One region of the Shewanella sp. M16 genome, then DNA from elsewhere that is predicted to be linked to it. Evidence: riboswitches for the same ligand, from Rfam matches in the RefSeq annotation. Region 1 holds a riboswitch; the other holds the start of a gene.
The links. Region 1 has a riboswitch for lysine ahead of KFE26_RS14775 (Na+/H+ antiporter NhaC family protein). Riboswitches for the same ligand answer to the same signal wherever they lie in the genome.
Positions count from the first base shown of each region.

Region 2: linked by a shared signal. The riboswitch ahead of lysC (lysine-sensitive aspartokinase 3) and the one ahead of KFE26_RS14775 (Na+/H+ antiporter NhaC family protein) in region 1 are both predicted to bind lysine.

Region 1 is NZ_JAGTUL010000021.1:35,590-40,018, forward strand. Features, by position in the region: gene KFE26_RS14770 (M3 family metallopeptidase) at 1-994, shown strand, start outside; gene KFE26_RS14775 (Na+/H+ antiporter NhaC family protein) at 1,139-2,707, opposite strand; lysine riboswitch at 2,787-2,983, opposite strand; gene KFE26_RS14780 (electron transfer flavoprotein subunit alpha/FixB family protein) at 3,079-4,005, opposite strand; gene KFE26_RS14785 (electron transfer flavoprotein subunit beta/FixA family protein) at 4,006-4,429, opposite strand, start outside.
Region 2 is NZ_JAGTUL010000003.1:227,686-232,114, forward strand. Features, by position in the region: gene KFE26_RS03485 (S9 family peptidase) at 1-364, shown strand, start outside; gene arcA (two-component system response regulator ArcA) at 455-1,171, opposite strand; gene KFE26_RS03495 (DUF3293 domain-containing protein) at 1,760-2,194, shown strand; lysine riboswitch at 2,295-2,469, shown strand; gene lysC (lysine-sensitive aspartokinase 3) at 2,620-3,975, shown strand; gene KFE26_RS03505 (succinylglutamate desuccinylase/aspartoacylase family protein) at 3,977-4,429, shown strand, end outside.

The DNA of each region.
Region 1 (4,429 bases):
CAATAGCATTCGCCCATACTTCGAATTTAACCGCGTTCTCGAAGACGGCGTATTCTACACACTCAAAGAACTCTATGGCGTCACCTTAAAACCACGCCCAGATTTACCGGTTTACCATCCCGATGTAAAAGCCTACGAAATGTTTGATGCCGATGGCTCAAGCATGGCCATTTTCTACGCCGACTATTTTGCCCGTGAAGGTAAACGTGGTGGCGCTTGGATGAGTTCGTTCGTCGGTCAATCCTTCCTCGAAGGCACTAAACCTGTGGTCGTCAACGTGATGAACATAAAGAAAGCGCCCGAAGGTGAACCCACCTTCGTCAGCTATAACGAAGTCACTACTATGTTCCATGAAATGGGTCACGGCACCCACGGCATGTTCTCTAAAGTGACTTATCCAAGTCTGGCGGGTACCTCGGTTTCACGCGACTTTGTCGAATTCCCATCGACGTTTGAAGAAGATTGGGCCGCCCATCCAAAAGTGTTAGCGAACTACGCGAAACACTATGAAACAGGCAAACCCATTCCCGATGAACTGCTGCAAAAACTGCTGAAATCTGGCAGCTTCAACCAAGGCTTTGACACTCTGGAATACATGGCCGCCGCATTAGTAGACATGGAATGGCATTCATTAAGCCCAGATACGCCGTTGCAAGATGTACCAACCTTTGAAGCCAATGCCCTGAAAAAGCACGGCTTAAACATCAGTGCCGTACCTCCGCGTTATAAGTCGACCTATTTTGCCCACGCCTTCCCCGGCGGTTACTCGGCAAGTTATTACGCTTATATGTGGAGTGAGATTTTAGCGGCGGATGCGTTTGCCTATGTACAAACCCAAGGTGGGCTCAATCGTGAAATCGGCATGAAGTACCGCAAAACGATCCGTGAAGTGGGTAATAGCATAGCGCCAATGGACGCCTACAAAAACTTCCGCGGACAAGAACCCACCACAGAAGGCTTACTTAAACGCCGCGGTCTAGATCAAGCACGCTAAGCTAAGAGTTGATAGCCTTAATGCGATAGGCTATAGATAAAGACAAACTCAGCCTTAACCAAAAAAATCAGCCAGCATAATGCTGGCTGATTTATTTTGACTTATTTGTCGTGAACGTTTGCAGTGAAAGGTTTCAATTAACGTCTAGCTAATTGCGCCTTTAGATTTGATTTTAAGTACGATAATACTGATCACAAATGCCACACTACAAGCCACTAAACCCGCGACAACAGACTCGGTAAATCCAAGTGCCACATAACCCACTAAGCTAATAAACGCCGCAATAAGTGCATAAGGTAGCTGAGTCACCACATGGTCGATGTGGTGGCAACTGGCGCCCGTAGACGACAAGATAGTCGTGTCGGAAATTGGCGAGCAGTGATCGCCAAATACAGCCCCCGCCAGCACAGAGGCAAGCATAGGCAACATCATGCCAGTGTGACTTCCCATCGCCATATCCGCTGCAATCGGCAACATGATCCCGAACGTACCCCAGCTAGTACCGGTTGAGAACGCGGTAATACCTGCTAGCACAAACATTAAGGCGGGTAAAAACGCGAACGGAATATTTCCTGTTGCTAAACTCGCCATAAACTTACCGGTTTCGAGTTGACCAATCACACCTGCGATTGTCCAAGCAAATAACAGGATGTAAATCGCCGGCAGCATAGAGCGAGCACCCTGCACTATACCTTTGACTATCATCAATTTCTCAACGCCTTGCACTAAATTCAATATCAGCGAAACCGCTAGACCAATTAATGCACCAAAGAAAAGTGATGAACTGACATCGGTTTTCTCAAAAGCAGAAATAATATTAAATTCAATCCCTTCCGCCGCGAGTACTTGAGCGCCACTGTTAATCATAAAATAGAGGGTTGCAAATACCAACACGGTAATCGGCAGAAATAGACCTAAAATCTTACCGGTTTCGGCTTCAGGTAAATCCGCGTTCGCCCCAGGCGGTAATCCTTTAGACTCATCGTATAAATTACCACGTTGGGCATTGAGCTCATGCTCACGCATTGGCCCAACATCTAATCCCATAAAGACAACAAAAAGTAATAATAACAAGGAGAAGATTGCGTAAAAGTTCATTGGGATCATTTGAATAAAAATACTCAAATGACCCGTATCAGCAAAACCATGGGCAGTTAATATCCCGCCAATGAGTGCGATAATATAAGCGCCCCAGCTCGAAACTGGAGAAATAACGCACACAGGCGCCGCAGTAGAATCTAATAAATAAGCTAACTTAGCGCGGGAAACATAATAACGATCGGTAACAGGTCGAGCGACCGAACCAACAACTAAACTATTGAAATAATCATCAATAAAAACTACGCAACCTAAAAACATGGTCAATAGTTTAGCGTCACGTTTATTACGTATATGTAAACGAGCCCAATCGGCAAAAGCCCGCGCGCTGCCACTTACGGTAATTAACGCTGTGATCATTCCCAGTACAATTAAGAAACCGAGAATATATAAGTTCCACGAATTTAGACCTTTATCAGTCCAAAAAAGCCCTTTAACGCCATTAAATACAAACTCACCCGTTGCTAAAGGTGAAAATTGATTGAGCAATAAAGCACCAATTAAAATACCTAACCCCAAAGAAAGCAGTACACGGCGAGTCAAGATCGCCAACACGATAGCCACCGCAGGCGGCAACAAGGAAAGTGCCGAATCGGCATAATTCATAACAGTCATTGATTATTATCTTCGTTAAATACGAATGGAGGGCGACTGAACTGGTGGGAAAAGGCAATAGATACCCAAGGTCACCTGTCCTATCAGTAGCGCTCCATAGTAACTATTCCCAATATCCATATCGGAAAATACTATGGCAGTGCTGCACCTATTAGGTACAACCCCAGCAGTTGATCGTGATAAATCGAACCACTTCGGCACCAAATCCTTTCGCAATCGATCAACGGAATCACCCTACTGATCACTACTAATATTTGGCGCGCCTCTACTTCTAAGAACGCCCTTGCACGGGCGTGAGGCACATAAAAACATAAGCGGCTTAGCAGATGCTACCGCAAAGCCACTTAATGTGACCTAGATCACAGATAAAATCAACTGAGACTTGTAATCAGCTCAGGAACCGCCTCAAACAGATCAGCAACGAGTCCATAATCGGCAACTTGAAAAATCGGCGCTTCAGGATCTTTGTTGATTGCAACGATGACTTTAGCGTCTTTCATGCCGGCTAAATGTTGAATCGCGCCAGAAATACCGACGGCAATATACAAGTTTGGCGCAACGATTTTACCGGTTTGACCCACTTGTAAATCGTTAGGCACAAAACCTGCGTCAACTGCAGCGCGTGATGCGCCAACTGCTGCGCCGAGCTTATCTGCAAGTTGCTCCAACATGCCGAAGTTTTCACCACTGCCCATGCCTCGGCCACCAGATACGATAATGCCAGCATTGCCTAACTCTGGACGGGCAGAAACTGTCAGCGATTGAGAAACAAACTGAGTTCTCGCTTCAAACACTTTATCGAGTGTCGTCACAGCCGCACTGTTACCTTCTGGCGCAGCGTCAAACGCACTGGCGCGCACTGTCATCACTTTAATGGCATCATGGCTTTGCACTGTCGCTAAGGCATTACCCGCATATACAGGGCGCACAAAGGTGTCCGCATTGACGACGGTAATAACTTCTGAAATTTGCGCGACATCTAATAAAGCCGCCACGCGCGGAAGCGTATCCTTACCTAAACTTGAAGCAGAGGCCAGAATGTGGCCATAGTTTGGCGCTAAGTCCACCAGCAATTTGGCAAAATTTTCCGCTAAATGCGCTTCATACACGCTGGCATCGGCAACGAGTACTTGGCTAACGCCTTGTAGTGCCTGCACCGCTTGGACAACCGCGCCACATTGGTGACCCGCAACTAAGACATGTACTTCATCGCCTATGGCACGGGCGGCGGTAACAATTTTTGCCGTATCGAGTTTCAGTGCAGCATTATCATGTTCAGCTAATACTAAAATGGCCATTTAGATCACCTTCGCTTCATTTTTTAACTTTTCAACTAGCTCAGCTACCGACGCTACCATGATGCCCGCTTTACGTTCAGCTGGCGGAGTGACCTTCACAATCGTTTGGTGACTCTTTAACGTCACGCCTAAGTCTGCCACAGTAAATACTTCTAATGGCTTACGCTTGGCTTTCATTATGTTAGGCAGTGAAGCGTAACGGGGTTCGTTCAAACGTAGATCAGCGGTCACGACAGCAGGTAAAGGCAGCTTGAGAGTTTGCATGCCGCCGTCAATTTCACGGGTGACTTGTAATGTATTCGCTTCTAATTTGATTTCTGAAGCAAAGGTCGCCTGTGGCATATCCATTAACGCGGCAAACATTTGGCCAGTTTGGTTATTATCACCATCGATGGATTGCTTACCAAAAATCACCAGCTCTGCT
Region 2 (4,429 bases), on a different contig from region 1:
GGATTACTTTAAAGCCGCGATTTCGGGTGCACCTGTAACCGACTGGCGCTTATATGACACCCATTATACTGAGCGTTATTTAGCTCATCCCGAGGGGAATGAAAAGGGTTATGAAGCCAGCAGTGTGTTCCCTTATGTGAAAAACTATCAAGCGGGTTTGTTGATGTATCACGGCATGGCCGATGATAACGTCTTGTTTGAAAACAGCACTCGGATTTATAAGGCGTTGCAGGATGAGGGCAAGCTGTTCCAGATGATCGATTATCCTGGATCTAAACATTCGATGCGTGGCGAGAAAGTGCGTAATCACTTATATCGCTCACTGGCCGATTTCCTCGATAGGCAGTTGAAAAACGCCAAATAGCAGGCATAAAAAAAACCAGATCCTAGGATCTGGTTTTTTGTGAGTCGATTCTTATCAAACCAATTAATGCGGATGTCGCTTAGCGGGCGATTAGCCTTCTAAGTTACCGCAAAAACGATAGCCTTCACCGTGAATAGTCGCGATGATTTCTGGCGTATCTGGCAAGCTTTCGAAATGCTTACGGATACGACGGATAGTCACGTCTACAGTACGATCGTGTGGCTTAAGTTCACGGCCAGTCATTTTCATCAGTAGATCGGCACGAGTCAAAATTTTGCCTGGGTTTTCAACAAAGTGCAGCATAGCGCGGAACTCGCTACGTGGCAGTTTGTAAGATTCACCCTGTGGGCTCACTAATGAACGGCTGTTGATCTCTAAGCTCCAATCATTGAAGCGGTAGTATTCTACTGAGCTCTTTTCTTCGACTTCGGCACCAGCGCTGTTGACACGAGTCAGAAGGTTACGAGCACGAATCGTTAATTCACGTGGGTTGAACGGCTTGGTAATATAATCGTCCGCGCCAATTTCAAGTCCAAGAATTTTGTCGACTTCGTTGTCACGACCTGTCAGGAAGATTAGGCCGATGTTGTTGATTTCACGTAGTTCACGTGCCAACAATAGACCATTCTTACCTGGCAAGTTAATGTCCATAACGACCAAGTTAATTTTGTTTTCCTGCATAGCCTTATGCATTTCTGCGCCATCATTGGCCTCAGTTACCACATACCCTTCTGCCTCGAAAATACTTCTCAGCGTGTTACGGGTAACGGCTTCATCTTCAACGATCAGAATGTGCGGATTTTGCATATTATTTACCTAAATTTTAATCAGTTTATACTAACCAATAAGAGCAACTTACTTCGGGCTCTTATATTCATAAAAGCGTTGATACTTCCTTGAACTGCTTTGTGCTCAAAAGGAAAATCTTTACGGTGACATCTATATCTGGATGTAGATTAAGTGCACGTTTAAGTGTAATACGAGAAAACGTAATCAGTACCAACTTCGATAAGCAATAGTTAGAATAAGTTCCTTAACTATTGTTTTTTTTAAATGTTTAAAAGACAAATCAAATGTAGAACAGATTTTAAACAGATGCCCGGTCAGTTCACGTTACTTTAAGCGATATATGTAACAAACTGTATTGAACGATAAGCATCTTGCTCAATCTGTTTCAACTCACCAGTACGTACATTGTACTCGTTTTAGTCATTTGTTAACAAATGAAATGTTAACAAATTTTAGGTGAGCAGGGGTTTTTACCATGATATTTACTTTAGCTATTGATTAGTATAACTAATGTATTTCTTATTCCTGTGAGCCAGTTCACGCCTCTTTGGATTTTACAATCACTCTGCTACACTAGCTTGGGTTCATTTTTCGACTAGACTACCAATGGACAATACGACTCAAAATTTGTGGCAATGTTACCAAGCGCCGTTGTTTTTGCTGACTCAAGCATTATCCTGTGATTTTTCCTTTGCTGTTATTACCGCTCATAATCCCGCTTCAAAGCTTCTCTCTCCTAGCCAAAACCGTTTACTCGATCGCCAACTTCTCCGTGAAATTGAATTACTCGGTAGCCCTTATCGTGCTTTAGTGGGCGCTGCACCGGATTTATCCCACATGGAAAAAAGTTGGGCCGTGTTTATCGATAGAACGATGGCATTGCAATTGGGTAAGAAATTTAATCAATATGCGATTTATGTTGTCGAACAAGGGGATGTGAGCTTAGTGCCTTGCACCTTGGATGGACATGATGAAGTGTGTTTAGGCAAATTTAGAGATTATGTGCAGCTGGTATACGAGCTACCCGATTTGAACATTTAGTTGTTTTCAAAAGATTTTATTTAAATTGTTCATTTGTTATGAAATTAGCATTGACTTCATTAGGGGTTTATTGCTACTTTTTTCGTCCCTTTCCTAGGAAAGGAACAGAAGAGGAGCGTTAACTAGGTAGTCGGTCAGAGGAGCACAAACTCCAGCGATGACTGATGAGGGAGATTAGCGCCGAGGCATAGATATGGTTGCTGCATGTTTATGTCGGTCGCTCAGGCTGAATCCTGACGATTGTCACCTGTAATTGGTGGAGAGCTTCTGGTGACGATTGCTGTTTCCCTTCTTTTGGGGTGCGTTATCATTGAGCACCAGGCTCTTCGAACGAAGTCAGTTCGGAGTGTGATCATGTTAGTTAATCAATATCTTATTCAATTTGTGTTTATTTGTTGCCCTACGTGTTTCACGGAGGTGCGCTAATGTCCCTCGTTGTTGCAAAATTTGGTGGCACCTCAGTTGCCGACTATAACGCTATGAATCGCTGTGCCGACATAGTGTTAGCTAATCCTCATTGTCGTTTAGTCGTGGTCAGCGCTTCGAGCGGCGTGACGAATCTACTAGTGGAATTGACCCAAGAATCGATCAACGACGATGGCCGATTACAGCGATTAAAACAAATTGCCCAAATTCAATATGCGATTTTAGATAAGCTCGGTCGTCCTAACGATGTGGCCGCCGCATTAGATAAATTATTGAGTCGCATGTCGGTATTGAGTGAAGCGCTCGCATCACAACGCAGCAAAGCGACTATGGATGAGTTGTTGTCCCTCGGTGAGCAATGTTCTTCGGCGTTGTTTTCGGCGGTGATCCGCGAGAAAGGTGTCAACTCAAGTGCCTTCGATGTGCGCCGAGTATTACGTACTGACAGCCACTTTGGCCGCGCTGAACCTCAGGTTGAACAGATTGCGACTTTAGCTCGTGATTATCTACAGCCACTGTTAGCGGAGCAAGTGATTGTGACACAAGGCTTTATCGGTGCTGATGACGCCGGTCAAACGACAACGTTAGGTCGCGGCGGTAGTGATTATTCTGCTGCGCTGTTAGCTGAAGCGTTACGCGCCTCAGCGGTCGAGATTTGGACTGATGTCGCTGGGATTTATACAACCGATCCGCGTCTTGCGCCCAATGCCTTTCCGATTGCCGAGATCAGTTTCAATGAAGCTGCCGAGATGGCGACCTTTGGTGCCAAGGTATTGCATCCAGCGACTATTCTTCCTGCCGTTCGTCAGCAAATTCAAGTGTTTGTGGGTTCAAGTAAAGAGCCTGAAAAGGGCGGAACTTGGATCCGTCATCAAGTGGAAGATGCGCCCGTATTCCGCGCTGTGGCTTTGCGCCGCGATCAAACCCTATTAAATCTTCACAGCTTGCAAATGTTGCATGCTCAGGGCTTTTTAGCGGAAACCTTTGCGACATTAGCGCGACATAAGATCAGTGTGGATTTGATTACCACATCAGAAGTGAATGTGTCTCTAACCCTCGATAAAACTGGTTCAGATTCGAGTGGTCAAGGTCTGTTGAGTGAGGCATTGCTGCAAGAATTATCACAGCATTGTCGTGTGCGAGTTGAAGATGGATTGGCCTTAGTGGCGATTATAGGTAACCGCATCGCGACGACGCCGGGTATTTGTCGCCGTGTGTTTGAAGTGTTAGAGCCACACAATGTGCGGATGATTTGCCAAGGCGCCAGCCCACATAATCTGTGTGTGTTAGTGGCCGAAGCGGAAGCGGCGCAAGTGGTTAAATCGCTGCATCAAAATCTGTTCGAAGGCGTTTAGTATGTTGCCGACAACATCGTCTCTGCAAATCGGGGAGCTTGCCGCAGGGCAAGCACTCACTTTGCCTATCTACCATTTCAAACCGAGTGACGAGAAGGCGACTGGCCCCAAAGTGTATATTCAGGCCAATGTCCACGGTGCTGAAGTACAAGGGAATGCGGTGATTTATCAGTTGATGAAGCAGCTTGAACACTGTGACATCCGCGGCGAAATCACCTTAGTGCCATTGGCCAATCCACTCGGGATCAACCAAAAAAGTGGTGAGTTTACCCTTGGCCGATTTGATCCTATTACGGGCGCGAATTGGAATCGTGAGTATTTGAATCATGCTATTGATTTGCCGACTTGGTATGGCGAACATGCCAAGCTGAGTGATAGCGAGCTGCTCCAAGCCTATCGCAGTACTTTGGTAGAAGCCTGTCAGCAAAAATTGCGTCATGAATGGGGTATCACC